2 regions of the Pseudomonas sp. 05N36 genome follow, and region 2 is predicted to be linked to the other one. Evidence: riboswitches for the same ligand, from Rfam matches in the RefSeq annotation. Region 2 holds a riboswitch; the other holds the start of a gene.
What was found. Region 2 has a riboswitch for cobalamin ahead of AC1DIH_RS24345 (CbtB domain-containing protein). Riboswitches for the same ligand answer to the same signal wherever they lie in the genome.
Positions count from the first base shown of each region.

Region 1: another riboswitch for cobalamin. It lies ahead of cobO (cob(I)yrinic acid a,c-diamide adenosyltransferase); the one in region 2 lies ahead of AC1DIH_RS24345 (CbtB domain-containing protein).

Region 1 is NZ_JBFTNH010000018.1:78,419-86,147, forward strand. Features, by position in the region: gene AC1DIH_RS21320 (DUF2066 domain-containing protein) at 1-953, shown strand, start outside; gene AC1DIH_RS21325 (AI-2E family transporter) at 988-2,058, shown strand; gene hda (DnaA regulatory inactivator Hda) at 2,291-2,995, shown strand; gene AC1DIH_RS21335 (C40 family peptidase) at 3,209-3,832, shown strand; gene AC1DIH_RS21340 (C40 family peptidase) at 3,998-4,531, shown strand; gene AC1DIH_RS21345 (class I SAM-dependent methyltransferase) at 4,547-5,209, shown strand; gene AC1DIH_RS21350 (hypothetical protein) at 5,237-5,821, opposite strand; cobalamin riboswitch at 5,981-6,215, shown strand; gene cobO (cob(I)yrinic acid a,c-diamide adenosyltransferase) at 6,297-6,908, shown strand; gene AC1DIH_RS21360 (cobyrinate a,c-diamide synthase) at 6,905-7,729, shown strand, end outside.
Region 2 is NZ_JBFTNH010000023.1:85,260-92,988, forward strand. Features, by position in the region: gene cobN (cobaltochelatase subunit CobN) at 1-2,233, opposite strand, end outside; gene cobW (cobalamin biosynthesis protein CobW) at 2,237-3,304, opposite strand; cobalamin riboswitch at 3,403-3,614, opposite strand; cobalamin riboswitch at 3,801-4,026, shown strand; gene AC1DIH_RS24345 (CbtB domain-containing protein) at 4,127-4,318, shown strand; gene AC1DIH_RS24350 (CbtA family protein) at 4,330-5,031, shown strand; gene AC1DIH_RS24355 (cobalamin biosynthesis protein) at 5,028-5,441, shown strand; gene cobM (precorrin-4 C(11)-methyltransferase) at 5,523-6,269, shown strand; gene nfuA (Fe-S biogenesis protein NfuA) at 6,412-6,996, opposite strand; gene AC1DIH_RS24370 (fatty acid cis/trans isomerase) at 7,108-7,729, opposite strand, start outside.

The DNA of each region.
Region 1 (7,729 bases), on a different contig from region 2:
CGGTCAGCAGTCAGACCCCGGAGGAGCGCGATCAGGCCACCCAGCGTGCGCTGGAAACCCTCGTGCTGCGTCTGACCGGTGATGCCAAGGCCGCGCAGAATCCAGGGTTGGCGGCGATTCGCAAGGACCCGCAGCAGATCATCAGCCGATATGGCTACGACGCCGGACCACCGGAAAGCCTGCAAGTCGATTTCGATCCCGTCAGCACCGATCGTGCGCTGCGTCAGGCCGGGCTGGCCTTGTGGGGCGCCAATCGGCCGTCGATTCTCGGTTGGTGGCTGAACGATTCGGCCGAAGGTTCAAGCCTGGTCGGCGACGGTCTGGCCAGTGCTGCGCCATTGCGCCGTGCGGCACAGCATCGCGGTCTGCCATTGCGTTTACCACTGGGTGACCTGAACGAGCAGATCGTCGCTACTGCGCCACATCTGGAAGGCAATGATCCGGCGCCGCTGCATGGCATCTCCGAGCGTTACGGCGCGGATGCTCTGTTGGCCGTGCATGCGCGGGAGGAGGGTGGTCAGTGGCAGGCCAAGTGGCATTTATGGCTGGGTGACCAGCGCGAGCAAGGCAGCGTGCAAGGGGCCGACAGTGCGGCTGTGGCCGATGCGGTATTGCTGGCGGTGAGTCAGCGCATGGCGCCGCGTTTCGTTGCCAGGCCAGGAGCGTCCACCGAGCAGGTACTTGAGGTGCAAGGCATGAATCTGGAGCGTTACGCGGTGCTGGGGCGCTTGCTTGAACCGTATGGTGTGCGCCTGCAAAGTGTCGATGGTGACCGGATCGTGTATCGCGTCAACGGCAGTGCCGATCAGCTGCGAGCACAGTTGAGTCTGGCGAATTTGCAGGAAGTGCCGGCGGGCGTTGCGCCTGCAGTGGTTCAGCCAGCAGTCGGCGGTGCAGTACCTGCGGTCGCCCCGGCACCCGCGCCCAAGGCGCAGTTGAGTTTCCGTTGGTAGATTTTCTTTCCTTATATAGAAGCTGGAGTGATTCATGGCCGATACACGGCGTTGGGTGTGGCTTGGTGGGGTAGCCCTGCTGTGCGCATTTGTGTACCTGTTGCATCCGATCCTTACACCGTTCCTGGTGGCGTTGTTGCTGGCCTATCTGTTCGACCCGCTGGTGGATCGCCTGGAGGCATTCGGCCTGTCGCGAACCTGGGGGGTGGTCGCAGTGTTCGCGCTGTTCACCCTGGTCGTCATGACACTGTTACTGGTGTTGGTGCCGATGCTGGCCAAGCAGCTGTTCCGCTTGTATGAACTGGCACCACAAATGCTCGATTGGTTGCAGCACACGGCGATGCCTTGGGCGCAGTCGAAGCTCGGGTTGGCGAATGGGTTCTGGAAGTTCGACAAGGTCAAGGCTGCGATTACCGAGCACATGGGGCAGGCCACTGACATCGTCGGGATCGTGCTGAGCCAGGCCACTGCATCGGGTTTGGCATTGATCGGTTGGCTGGCCAATCTGGTGCTGATCCCGGTGGTGAGTTTTTACCTGTTGCGCGACTGGGACCTGATGATGGCGAAGCTCCGTAGCCTGTTGCCACGTAATCGCGAAGAGCAAGTGGTATCGCTGGCGGACGAGTGTCACGAGGTGCTCGGCGCATTTGTTCGTGGGCAGTTGCTGGTGATGCTGGCATTGGGAGTGATCTACGCGGCGGGCCTGATGCTGGTCGGGCTGGAGCTGGGGCTGTTGATCGGCCTGATTGCCGGTCTGGCAGCGATCGTGCCGTACATGGGCTTTGTGATCGGGATCGGCGCGGCGTTGATCGCCGGGTTGTTTCAGTTTGGTGGCGACCTGTATCCGATGATCGGGATTGTCGCGGTGTTCATGGTCGGTCAGGCGCTGGAAGGCATGGTGCTGACGCCGTTGTTGGTGGGGGACCGGATTGGTCTGCACCCGGTGGCGGTGATCTTTGCGATTCTGGCGGGTGGAGAGCTGTTCGGTTTCACCGGGATCCTGCTGGCATTGCCAGTCGCGGCGGTGATCATGGTGCTTGTTCGGCATGTCCATGATTTATATAAAGATTCTGGCATGTACAGCGGTGTGGATAATTCGGATTGATCAGCCCTGTCGACTGAGTACCCAAGGATGCCCGGCACATTACCGGGCAAGCCTGTAAAACTCTCCCGGCTGTCACATACGCCGTCAAACAAACCTCGGCGATCCTCGCAAGTTAACGCAAACCTTTGATTTTGCTTATGGTCTGCTGCATTGTGCGGCTGGCGTCACGGGTATAAACTTTGCAAACTTTACACAGAGGCCACTAACGGTTCGTTTGAACTGTTCAGTCAGCATGAAACCGATTCAGCTGCCCCTAGGTGTGCGTCTGCGTGATGACGCTACCTTTATCAACTACTACCCTGGCGCCAATGCCGCTGCACTCGGCTATGTCGAGCGGCTGTGCGAAGCCGACGCCGGCTGGACCGAAAGCCTGATCTATCTCTGGGGCAAGGACGGCGTAGGGCGTACGCACTTGTTGCAAGCCGCGTGCTTGCGCTTCGAGCAGTTGGGGGAGCCGGCGGTGTACCTGCCGTTGGCCGAGTTGCTGGATCGCGGTATCGAAATCCTCGACAACCTTGAACAGTACGAACTGGTCTGCCTGGATGACTTGCAGGCAGTCGCAGGGCGGGCTGATTGGGAAGAGGCGTTGTTCCATCTGTTCAATCGCCTGCGAGACAGCGGTCGGCGCCTGCTGATCGCCGCTTCGACCTCGCCACGCGAGTTGCCGGTAAAACTGGCAGACCTCAAATCCCGCTTGACCCTGGCGCTGATTTTTCAGATGCGGCCACTGTCCGATGAAGACAAGTTGCGTGCGCTGCAATTGCGCGCCTCACGTCGCGGTCTGCACCTGACCGACGAAGTCGGGCATTTTATTTTGACGCGCGGCACTCGCAGCATGAGTGCGTTGTTCGAGCTCCTTGAGCGCCTCGATCAGGCCTCCTTGCAGGCTCAGCGCAAGCTGACGATCCCCTTTCTCAAAGAAACCCTGGGCTGGTAAAACCGCGGCCTGTAGTGCGTTTCGGCATCTTTCAGGCGTTAGAAAACCCGCTTCCGGAAGGGTGTTCACGGCGCGTGCAGATTTAAAATGGGCTTAAGCGCTTAGATGTTAACGAGAAACCGATAAGTCACATTCGGATCGATTGAATTTGCAAATGAGGACGATAGAAGGCATAGTCTCGCCTTCTTTACAACTTCAGCCACGGTCGTGCCCATGCTAAATCGCTTCGCACCCCTCGTGCCTCTCGCACTTGTCACCCTGCTTTTTGGTTGCGCGGTTCATTCCCCGGTCTCGCAACAACAAAACGATCAGCAGATTAAAAATTCAGCGACTGCCCAGTCTTCCGTTATTTATCAGGAAGAGCTGGCTACCGAAAAAGAGCTGGCAGACTTTGCCAGCAACAAGCCTTACCAGCTTCCGGTTCTGGCCGACAGCATCCTCGAGCGTGGCCTGTCCCTGGTTGGTACCCGTTACCGCATGGGCGGCACCTCTGAAGCCGGTTTCGATTGCAGCGGTTTCATCGGTTATCTGTTTCGTGAAGAGGCTGGCATGAACCTGCCGCGCTCCACTCGCGAAATGATCAACGTGAATGCCCCATTGGTCTCGCGCAACAACCTGAAGCCTGGCGACTTGCTGTTCTTCGCCACCAATGGTCGTCGCGGTCGCGTCAGTCACGCCGGGATCTACCTGGGTGATGACCAGTTCATCCATTCCAGCAGCCGCCGCAGCGGTGGTGTCCGGGTCGATAACCTGGGCGACAGCTACTGGAGCAAGACCTTCATTGAGGCCAAGCGGGCACTCGCCATGGCCCCAACGACAGTCACGGCACGCAAGTAAGCGGACTTTTTGTAAGGCCAACTTAAAGTCTTACTTGAAGTTTGGCGCGTAGCCGCTAGAATCCTGATCTATTGTTGACTAACTAACCGCGTAAGCCCTGCTTACGCGGTTTTGTTTTCAGCCGCTCGGCAGAGAAAGCCGCTGCCAGATCAGGATGTTCTGCACATGACGATGTCGGCCCGCCTCGCACTTATCTTCCTCGCAGCGCTGCTCAGCGCCTGTGCCAGCCGTACTCCGCCGCCTGTCAAAGTCGTTCGCGCCCCGGTTTTCGCTCCCGCCCAATCGTTCTCGCCTGCCGCTGAAGACGTGCTGATTCGCGCGCTGGGTCTGGTCGGCACGCCTTATCGTTGGGGCGGCAATACGCCGGATTCAGGTTTCGATTGCAGCGGCCTGATCGGCTACGTCTACCGCGATGCGGCGGGTATTTCCTTGCCGCGCTCGACTCGCGAGATGATCGGCATGCAAGCGCCGAACATTGGCCTGGAGGCTCTGCAAACCGGCGACCTGATCTTCTTCGCCACCAATGGCGGCTCGCAAGTCAGCCACGCCGGGATCTACGTCGGTGAAGGTCGCTTCGTGCATGCTCCCGCCACGGGTGGTACGGTGAAGCTCGACAGTTTGTCCAAGGCCTATTGGCAGAGAGCCTACCTGAGCGCCAAGCGTGTTATCGAGCCTGAGCATCTGGCGCACAATTTCTAGTTCGCAGAGGTTGTCATGACCGCTCGCACACTCAATCTCGACGATTCCCTTTATAACTACCTGCTCGACGTTTCCTTGCGCGAAACGCCGCTGCAGCGTCGCTTGCGTGACGAAACCCAGGCGCTGCCCATGGCGCGCTGGCAGGTGGCGCCCGAGCAGGGGCAGTTCCTCGCCTTGCTGGTCAAGCTGATGAGCGCCAGGCGCTTGCTCGAAGTGGGGACTTTCACCGGCTACAGCGCCTTGTGCATGGCGACCGCCTTGCCGGATGACGGCTCGTTGATCTGCTGTGACCTTCCCGGAGACTACAACGCCACGGCGCGCCGCTACTGGCAGGAGGCTGGTCTCGCCGGGCGCATCGATTTGCGTTTGGCCCCCGCGTTGCAAACCCTGGCTCAACTTGAGCAGCAAGGGCAGGGTGGTTGTTTCGATCTGATCTTCATCGATGCCGACAAGGCCAACTATCCGGCGTATCTGGAAAGCGCTCTGCGGCTGCTGCGAAGCGGTGGGTTGGCGGTATTCGACAACACGCTGTGGAGTGGGCGAGTACTGGAAGACAATCCTGCGAGCGAAGACACCCGAGCCATCCAGGCGCTTAATCGCGCCTTGAAGGATGACTCGCGTGTCGATCTGTCGTTGTTGCCGCTGGGCGATGGTTTGACCTTGTGCCGCAAGCGCTAGACCCTGATTGGCCTAAGGTTCAACCTGTCAGCCGCGAGCCTCTTTGAGCAGCAGTGCGATGCCCGGATGGTAGTTGCCGGCTTCGTTGTGCAATTTGCGGTAGGCGTAGGGGAAGTACCAGGCCACGGCGCAGGTGTGTTCCTTTTGCAGGTCGTCGACCATGTCCTGGAGCTCTTCCGGCGTAGGACTGTGCTGGGTCTTTTGCGGGGCAACGAACAGGCAGCCGAGTTTCAGGTCACTGGCATAGCTGATTTTTTTCGCATCGCTCACGACGTCGTGCAAGGCCTGGGTCAGATTCAGGTTGTTGACTCGCGGCCAGCGTTGCGTGGCTTGAAGGTAGGCGCGTTCTTCTTTGCTGGCGATAAACAGGTCGGCGCGGCCATTGCGCTCGCCTTCCTCGATCTGCTTTTTCGTCGGAGTCTGTTCGAGGGTGACCATTTCAGCCATCCACGCTGCCGCCGAAAGCAGGCTCAGGTTGGCGCGTTCGTCAAACCAGTAAGGGCTTTCGTTATCGCCGCGTACTGCGTTGTAGCGGTCGATGCACTCGAACCAGCGCTCCAGCACCGGGCGCAGGAATTCCAGCTTCGGGTTACTGATGATCATGCCTTGCATGTTGCTCCCCCTCTTTGTTCTTGTAATATAAGGTTGTGGCTCTTTGATATCATCGCTTTTAGTGTGGCGCAAGATTGGCGCCAGTTTATTGATCGGGGTCGGTTTCTATCTGTCGATGAGCCCCCGGCTTTAATTGACGCTCCACCCCCAACCCTCTAACCTTCGCGACTTGTTTCAGGTGCTCTGTGACCCAGTGGTCGACCGAGTGAAACAGGGAAGCTGGTGAGGGCGCGTTCTTTGACAGAGCGGGCGACGATCCCGGCGCTGCCCCCGCAACGGTAAATGAGTAAAAACTGCGCTTTGAGCCACTGTGTCGAAGGTCGATATGGGAAGGCGCGCAGTCAGGCGCAAGCCGCTCATGAGCCCGGAGACCGGCCTGATCCATCCAGCGGCATCACGGTGGGCGATGCCAGGCTTCTTGCCGTCTATTTCTATGCCTGCCCGCCGTTATCCAGCCTCAACGGAGAGCTCCCCCATGACTGATTCCCCTGATCGTGACGAACGCCATCTGGCACGCATGCTGCGCAAGAAAGCGGTGATCGATGAGCGTATTGCCAACTCGCCGAATGAATGCGGCTTGCTGCTGGTCCTGTCCGGCAACGGCAAGGGCAAAAGCAGTTCAGCGTTCGGTATGCTCGCCCGGGCGATGGGCCACGGCATGCAGTGCGGCGTGGTGCAGTTCATCAAGGGGCGTAGCAGCACTGGTGAGGAGCTGTTCTTCCGGCGCTTCCCGGAGCAAGTGCGCTTCCACGTGATGGGCGAAGGTTTCACTTGGGAAACCCAGGATCGCCAGCGCGATATCGCCGCCGCCGAAGCTGCCTGGGAAGTCTCCCGTGAATTGCTGCGTGACCCGGGCATTGGTCTGGTGGTGCTCGATGAGCTGAATATCGCCCTCAAGCACGGTTATCTGGACCTCGATCAGGTGCTCAGCGACTTGCAGGCGCGTCCGCCGATGCAACACGTGGTGGTCACCGGTCGTGGCGCCAAGCCGGAAATGATCGAACTGGCCGACACCGTTACCGAAATGGGCATGATCAAGCACGCTTTCCAGGCCGGGATCAAAGCGCAGAAAGGCGTAGAGCTGTGAGTGAGCCGCGCTTTTGCCCGGCGGTACTGATTGCCGCGCCGGCTTCCGGTCAGGGCAAGACCACCGTCACTGCCGCGCTGGCCCGTTTGCATCGCAATCAGGGGCGCAAGGTCCGGGTGTTCAAATGCGGCCCGGACTTTCTCGACCCGATGATTCTCGAGCGCGCCAGCGGTGCGCCGGTCTATCAATTGGACATGTGGATGGTCGGCGAGCAGGAAAGTCGTCGACTGTTGTGGGAAGCCGCCGCTGAGGCTGATCTGATTTTGATCGAAGGCGTCATGGGCCTGTTCGATGGCACGCCGTCCAGCGCCGATCTGGCGCGGCACTTCGGCGTACCGGTGCTGGGTGTGATTGATGGCACCGCCATGGCTCAGACCTTCGGCGCGCTGGCGTTGGGGCTCGCACGTTATCAGCCGGACCTGCCGTTTGCCGGTGTCTTGGCCAACCGCGTCGGTACCTTGCGTCACGCGCAATTGCTCGAAGGCAGCCTCACCGAAGGCCTGCGCTGGTATGGCGCTTTGTCCCGGGAAACCGGGATCGAACTGCCAAGCCGTCACCTGGGCCTGGTCCAGGCCAGTGAATTGAATGACCTCGATCTGCGCCTCGACGCCGCCGCCGAAGCGTTGGCCAGCAGTTGCGAAGTGGCGTTGCCGCCCGCCGTCGAGTTCGCTGCACCTGACGTGATTGCCGCCGAGCCATTGTTGGCCGGTGTGCGAATTGCCGTGGCTCGCGATGAAGCGTTTGCCTTCACGTATGGCGCGAGCCTCGACTTGCTGCGGGCGATGGGTGCGGAGTTGCGATTCTTCTCGCCGATCCATGAC
Region 2 (7,729 bases):
GATCGAACCCGAGCGTGAAAGCCTTGGCCAACGCCCGGAGCAAACTCGATTGCGCCCCTCGACCGTCACCGCGCGGAATGCGCAGCAACGCCAGCAGGGTGTCGATGCGCAAACGCCCGCTTGGCGATTCGCCGAACACGTGCAGGCCGTCGCGGATCTGCGACTCTTTCAGGTCGCACAAATAGGTGTCCAGACGCGGCAACCAGATCGCGGCATCGGCGTCGCTGTCGAGCTTCTCGTCCAGTTGCAACTCGCGGTCGATGTGGGTTTCACGCACCAGATTGAGGATGTCGCGCTGCAACTCCCGTGCACGGCGTGGGTCGAGCAATTGGGCTTCGTAATACTCGTCGGCCAACAGTTCCAGATTGCGCAACGGGCCGTAGGTTTCGGCGCGGGTCAGTGGCGGCATCAGGTGGTCGATGATCACCGCCTGCGTCCGCCGTTTGGCCTGCGCACCCTCGCCCGGATCATTGACGATAAACGGGTAAATGTTCGGCAGCGGCCCGAGCAACGCGTCCGGCCAGCAGCTTTCGGACAGGCCAACGCCCTTGCCCGGCAACCATTCAAGGTTACCGTGCTTGCCGACATGAATCACCGCGTGGGCGCCGTAGGCCTGGCGCAACCAGAAGTAGAACGCCAGGTAACCGTGGGGCGGCACCAGGTCCGGGTCGTGATAGACCGCGCTCGGATCGACCTGATAACCGCGCGCCGGCTGAATGCCGACAAAGGTCAGGCCAAACCGCAGCCCCGCGACCATCATTCGTCCGCTGCGGAACATCGGGTCGTGTTCAGGCGATCCCCAACGTTCCAGCACCGCTGCACGGTTGGCTTCGGGCAAGGCGTTGAACATCGAGTAATAGTCGGCCAGTGCCAGGCTTTGCTGGCACGGGCGCAGGTCAATGCTCTCCAGGTCATTGCTGACCCCGCCGAGCAATTGCTGAATCAATGCGGTGCCGCTTTCCGGCAAATCGGCCGGCAATGGATAGCCCTCGGCGTGCAGCGCCCGCAGGATATTCAGCGCCGCAGCCGGCGTGTCGAGGCCAACGCCGTTGCCAATCCGCCCGTCGCGGGTCGGGTAATTGGCGAGGATCAGCGCAATGCGTTTTTCAGTATTGGCCACCCGCGCCAACTCGACCCAGCGCCGCGCCAGTTCGGCAACAAAATCCATGCGCTCGGGCTGCGGTCGATAGCAGACTACGTCGGACTGACTGCGCTCACTGCGCCAGGCCAGGTCCTTGAAGCTGATCGGGCGGCTGATGATCCGCCCATCGAGCTCCGGCAAAGCGATGTGCATCGCCAGATCCCGCGGGCCGAGCCCTTGCTCGCTGGCACGCCAACCGGGTTCGTTGTCCTGGGCGCAGATCGCCTGGATCACCGGGATATTGCGCCGGAAGGGCCGCAGGTGCGGGGCTTCGGGGCTCGATTGAGCAAACCCGGTGGTGTTGAGAATCACCGAGGCCTGCACCTCATCCAGCCAGTCCTCGATCACCGTCAGGCAGCCGGGCTCTTTCAAACTGGCCAGCGCTATCGGCAGCGGGTTCAGTCCCGCCGCCTGCAAGCGCTGGCAGAAAACATCGATGAAAGCGGTGTTCGCCGCCTGCAAGTGCGAACGGTAAAACAGCACCGCCGCCACCGGTTGATCAAGCTGCCAGTCGGCTTGCCAATCGCCCAGCGTCGCGTTGCTTTTGTGTGGGTGGTAAATCGCGGTACGCGGCAAGGTCTGCGGTTCGGACCAGTGGTAATCGCGGCCCAGCCAACGACTGGCCAGGCAGCGATACAAATCCAGCGCATTGCCCATGCCGCCCTGACGCAAAAAATGCCAAAGCCGCTCGCGGTCTTCGACAGGTACGGTGCTGAGGTCGCTGAGTTCCGGGTCGGGACGGTCATCGCCCGGCACCAGAATCAGTTGCACACCGCGTTGCGACAGCTCCACCAGGCGTTCGATGCCGTAGCGCCAATAGGCAATCCCGCCGTGCAGCGAGATCAGAATCACCTTGGCGTGGCGCAGCACTTCGTCGACGTACAAGTCGACCGAGGCGTGATTCTGCACCTGCATCGGGTTGGCCAGGCGCAGGCTCGGGTAGTCCTCGGGCAACTGCTGCGCCGCTTCGGCGAGCAGCGCCAGGCTGGAGTCGCCGCTGCACAGAATCACCAGCTCGGCGGGGGTTTGGCCAAGGTCGGCAATGTTGTCATCCGAGACGAAACCGCCGGGCTGGGTCCTGAGCAGGTGCATGGATTAAACGCTGAGCGCGGCGCGCAATTGCGCTTCGAGCAAGGCGGCGTCGAGTTGCTGGCCGATCAGCACCAGACGGGTGCTGCGCGCTTCGTCTGCGCCCCACTGACGATCGAAATGCTTGTCGAAACGCGTACCCACGCCCTGGATCAGCAAGCGCATCGGCTTGCTCGGGATTGCGGCGAAACCCTTGACCCGCAGGATGCCGTGCTGGACCACCAATTGGGTCAGGGCATCGAGTAACAGGCTTTCGTCGGCTTGTGGCAATTCGATGGAAATCGAATCGAAGGCGTCGTGATCGTGATCGTCGTGGTCGTCGCCATCGTGGTGATGGTCGTGGTGGCTGTGGCGGCTGTCGATGTGTTCTTCGGAGCCGGCACCCAGGCCGATCAACACGTCCAGCGGCAAGCGACCGCTGCTGGATTCGATGATTTTCACCGCTGGCGGCAGTTCTTCGGCGACTTCCAGGCGCACTTTGGCCAGATCCGCCGGGCTGATCAGGTCGGCCTTGTTGAGGATCACCAGGTCGGCGCTGGCCAGTTGGTCGGCGAACAGCTCGTGCAGCGGCGATTCGTGGTCCAGGTTCGGGTCGAGTTTGCGCTGGGCATCGACCTGGTCCGGGAACGCGGCGAAAGTGCCGGCGGCCACGGCCGGGCTGTCGACCACGGTGATCACCGCATCCACGGTGCAGGCGCTACGGATTTCCGGCCACTGGAAGGCCTGGACCAACGGCTTTGGCAGGGCCAGACCGGAGGTTTCGATGAGGATGTGGTCGAGATCGCCGCGACGGGCAACCAGTTCGCGCATCACCGGGAAGAACTCTTCTTGAACGGTGCAGCACAGGCAGCCGTTGGCCAGCTCATACACGCGACCGTTGGCTTCTTCCTCGGTGCAGCCGATGGAACATTGCTTGAGGATTTCGCCGTCGATGCCCAGCTCGCCGAACTCGTTGACGATCACCGCGATACGCCGGCCCTGGGCGTTATCGAGCATGTGTCGCAGCAAGGTGGTTTTGCCCGAACCGAGGAAACCGGTGACGATGGTGACGGGAAGTTTGGCCAGTGTTTTCATCGGATGCCCTTTGGCAAGGTGGCGGGCATACGGGACGACAACCGGCGGCGCTTGAGCGCGCGGAAGAATTCGCCACCGGATCACCCCGCCCGGTTGTAGTGAGAATCTGTATCGAGGCAGGTCTCCTGGCTGACGGTGGGCCAGTCTTTCGACTGGCGGTTCCTGCACCTTCCCGCGCCTGAAAACAAAAGAGCGCAGTGGCATGGCAGAAACGAAACCGTTCACAGTTGCGGGGGCAGCCGCGGCATCGACCGCGTTCCCTTCTTAGCTTCGGCGCACGCGCCAAAGAACCTCGAAAGCGCAAGGCTACGCATCGCATCGGGGCGGGTCAATGTTCGCCTGAGTTGTGCGTCGGCTGTGATGGCGCCATCGCGAGCAGGCTCGCTCCCACAGTTGACCGCGTTCCAATGTGGGAGCGAGCCCGCTCGCGATGGCAGCACCTCGGTCTCGCGTTGAGAACGCTTGCCAATTGACGCCCCGCCCTCGCCCATGCTCTCCTACACGCCTTGTTACGGGTGCCCTTCACAGGGTGAAACGGGAAACCGGTGAATCATGTGCTTTACTCAAAAGCCATGTCAGTCCGGTGCTGCCCCCGCAACGGTAAGCGAGCGAAGAATCAGATCCACTGTGCCAGCAGTTCGGCATGGGAAGGCGATTCTTGCAGGTTCGGCGAATGCCAGCCCCTCGTGAGCCCGGAGACCGGCCCGCAACACATCAATAACAAACCCGCGGTGGGCGGGCGCTGTTTCAGCCTCTGCGTGCCCGGCTCGCGGGGGTTTGCATGCGCTCGCTTCACCCACTGACTGACCAGAGGGAAGCGCCATGTCGATCATCAGCAGCACTCGCCACGTCACCGCCAGCACCACCTCCACCCTGAGCCAACGCCTCGTTGCCGCTATCAGCGCATCGATCCTGGGCGCGTGCCTTGTGTATTTCGCCGGCTTCTCGCACATCGACGCGGTGCACAACGCCGCCCACGATACCCGTCACAGTTCTGCTTTCCCGTGCCACTGAGACCTGCCGAGATGATCAAGCGTATAGCGCAAACCGCAGGTTTCACCGGCTTGCTGGCCGCCCTGCTGCTGACCCTGCTGCAAAGCTTCTGGGTCGCGCCGCTGATTCTTCAGGCGGAGACCTACGAAAAAGCCCCGGCGGCTGAAGTCCATGAACATGCCGAAGGCGCCATGGCTGGCCACACCCACGATGCAGAGGCTTGGGAACCGGAAGATGGCTGGCAGCGCGTGCTGTCGACCACTGGTGGCAATCTGGTGGTCGCCGTCGGTTTTGCGCTGATGCTCGCGGGTCTCTACACCCTGCGCGCGCCGACTCGCACTTCTCAAGGCCTGCTCTGGGGATTGGCCGGTTATGCGACCTTCGTCCTCGCACCGACCCTGGGTTTGCCGCCGGAATTGCCGGGAACTGCCGCCGCAGACCTGACACAACGGCAAATCTGGTGGATCAGCACGGCAGCGTCCACCGCTGTCGGTATCGCGCTGATCGTGTTCGCCCGGCATTGGCTGCTGAAAGTGCTCGGTGTCGCCATTCTGGCCGTGCCGCATATCATCGGCGCGCCGCAGCCTGAAGTGCATTCGATGCTGGCCCCTGAAGCCCTCGAAGCGCAATTCAAGATCGCCTCGCAGCTGACCAACGCCGCGTTCTGGCTGGCAATGGGCCTGATCAGCGCCTGGTTGTTCCGCCGCAAAAGCGATGATCAATATCACGCATGAGTGAAACGGGCGCAGCACCGACCCTGGTGGTCGGCCTGGGCTGCCAGCGCGGCTGCCCGGCCAGCACGCTGCGCACGTTGCTCGACCAGGCGTTGCAGGCTCATCACATCGAATTACAGGCGATCAAGGCCTTGGCCAGCATCGATCTGAAACGTGATGAGCCCGGTCTGATCGAGTTGGCCCGGCAACTGTCACTGCCACTGATCTGCTTCAGCAGCGAACAACTTTCCAGCTATCAACCGCAACTCAGCCATCGCTCGCAAATCGCCTTCGAGCGCACCGGCTGCTACGGCATAGCGGAAAGTGCCGCACTGGCCCTCGCCGAACAACTGGCGCAGGCACCGGCTAAACTGCTGATCCCGCGACAAAAATATGCCCAAGCGACGTTTGCGTTGGCCGGTGCTGCGTAAAATCCTCGATAATCCCCGCCTTCGATCATGAGCAATCTTCATCTGAAGCCTTGCTTTGACAATTTTTCACAGGAGCCGGCCATGACCGTCTACTTCATTGGCGCAGGTCCCGGCGACCCGGAACTGATCACGGTCAAGGGCCAGCGGCTGATTCGCAGCTGCCCGGTGATCATCTACGCCGGCTCGCTGGTGCCTGAAGCCGTACTGCAAGGCCATCAGGCCGAACAGGTGGTCAACAGCGCCGAATTGCACCTGGAACAGATCATCGAACTGATCAGAGTCGCCAACGACAAAGGCCAGGATGTGGCACGCGTGCATTCCGGCGATCCGAGCCTGTATGGGGCGATCGGCGAGCAGATTCGTTATCTGCGCGAGCTGAACATTCCGTTTGAAATCATCCCTGGCGTCACCGCCACTGCTGCGTGTGCAGCGCTGTTGGGTGCCGAGCTGACGCTACCGGACATCTCTCAAAGCGTCATCCTGACCCGCTACGCCGACAAGACTGCGATGCCGCCGGGCGAAGAATTCAGCAGCCTGGCCCGGCATGGCGCGACCATGGCGATTCATCTGGGGGTCAATCACCTGGAAAAAATCGTCGCGCAGCTGCTGCCGCATTACGGCGCGGATTGTCCGATTGCGGTGGTTCATCGGGCCAGCTGGCCGGATCAGGATTGGGTGGTGGGAACGCTGACAGACATCGCCGAAAAGGTTCAGGCCAAGGGGTTTCGGCGTACGGCGCTGATTCTGGTGGGTCGGGTATTGGGCAGTGACACCTTCAGCGAATCGTCGCTGTACCGCGCGGGGCATGCACATTTGTACAGGCCTTAGGCCCCCATCGCGAGCAGGCTCGCTCCCACAGGGGATACTCGGTCAAATGTGGGAGCGAGCCTGCTCGCGATGGCGTCAGTGAATTTCACCCATAAAAAAACGGCGCTCACGGGCACCGTTTTTTCATGTCGCAGCGAACACCTTAGTAGTAGGCGTTTTCTTTCTGCGTGTGGTCGGTCACGTCACGGACACCCTTGAGCTCGGGAATACGCTCCAGCAGCGTGCGTTCGATGCCTTCCTTCAGGGTCACGTCAGCCTGGCCGCAGCCCTGGCAGCCGCCACCGAACTTCAGCACGGCGATGCCGTCCTCAACCACATCGATCAGGCTGACCTGACCGCCGTGGCTGGCCAGCCCCGGGTTGATTTCGGTTTGCAGGTAATAGTTGATGCGCTCGTTGACCGGGCTGTCGGCGTTGACCATCGGTACTTTGGCGTTTGGCGCCTTGATGGTCAGTTGGCCGCCCATGCGGTCAGTGGCGTAGTCGACCACCGCATCGTCCAGGAATGCTTCGCTGAACGAGTCGATGTAAGCGGTGAAGCTTTTCAGCCCCAGCGCTGTGTCTTCAGGTTTTTCTTCGCCCGGCTTGCAATAGGCAATGCAGGTTTCGGCGTATTGAGTGCCAGGCTGGGTGATAAAGACCCGAATGCCGATCCCAGGGGTGTTCTGCTTGGAGAGCAGATCAGCCAGATAATCGTGGGCGGCGTCGGTAATAGTAATGGCGGTCATGGAAGTTCCTCGCAGGCTTGCGCGCAGTTTACGCCAATCATCGCGCCGGACAAAGTCCCAGTATTTTTGTCGGGAAAGATCCGGTCGCCACCAGGCCGACCGGCAGCTCGATCAGAGGTTTTCATAGCGATTCATGTCCAGTACGCCCTCTTCCACCGGATCGGTCTCGTGGATATACCGGCTCAAATCGTGGAAATACTGCCAGAACTGCGGGTGGCTGCGACGAATACCCCAGTGCTCGACGATTTTCTCGAAGCCCTGGGCATCCTTGGCGTTCTCCATCTCAGTGACAAACGCCGGCACTTGCTCAGCCGGAATGTTGAACATGAAGTTCGGGTAGCTGCTGAGCACACCGGGATAAATGGTCAAGGTGTCCAGCCCCGGCTGATAGCGCAATGCCTCGCCGAGCAGGAACGCCACGTTGCTGTGGGCACGGTTGCGCAGCAGGCTGTACACCTCGCGCTTGCCGCTGCGAGTTTCGATGCGCAGCATCGTCGCTTCCGGCAACTGGTCGATCACCTTGAGCCCGGCCGCCGGGCGTGCGGTCAGGCGACTCAACGCCTGCTCGGCATTCTGCAAGGCCGGATCGATATTGGGCCGTGAGCAATACGCCCCGTCGCAGCGATTGATCGGATCAGGCCTGGCGTTCAGGTCGCCGTAACGCATCAGCAATTGCTGGGCGAAGTCGCGCTTCGGGTCTTTCTCGTCGAGTTTCAGCGCAGTCGGTTTGTCG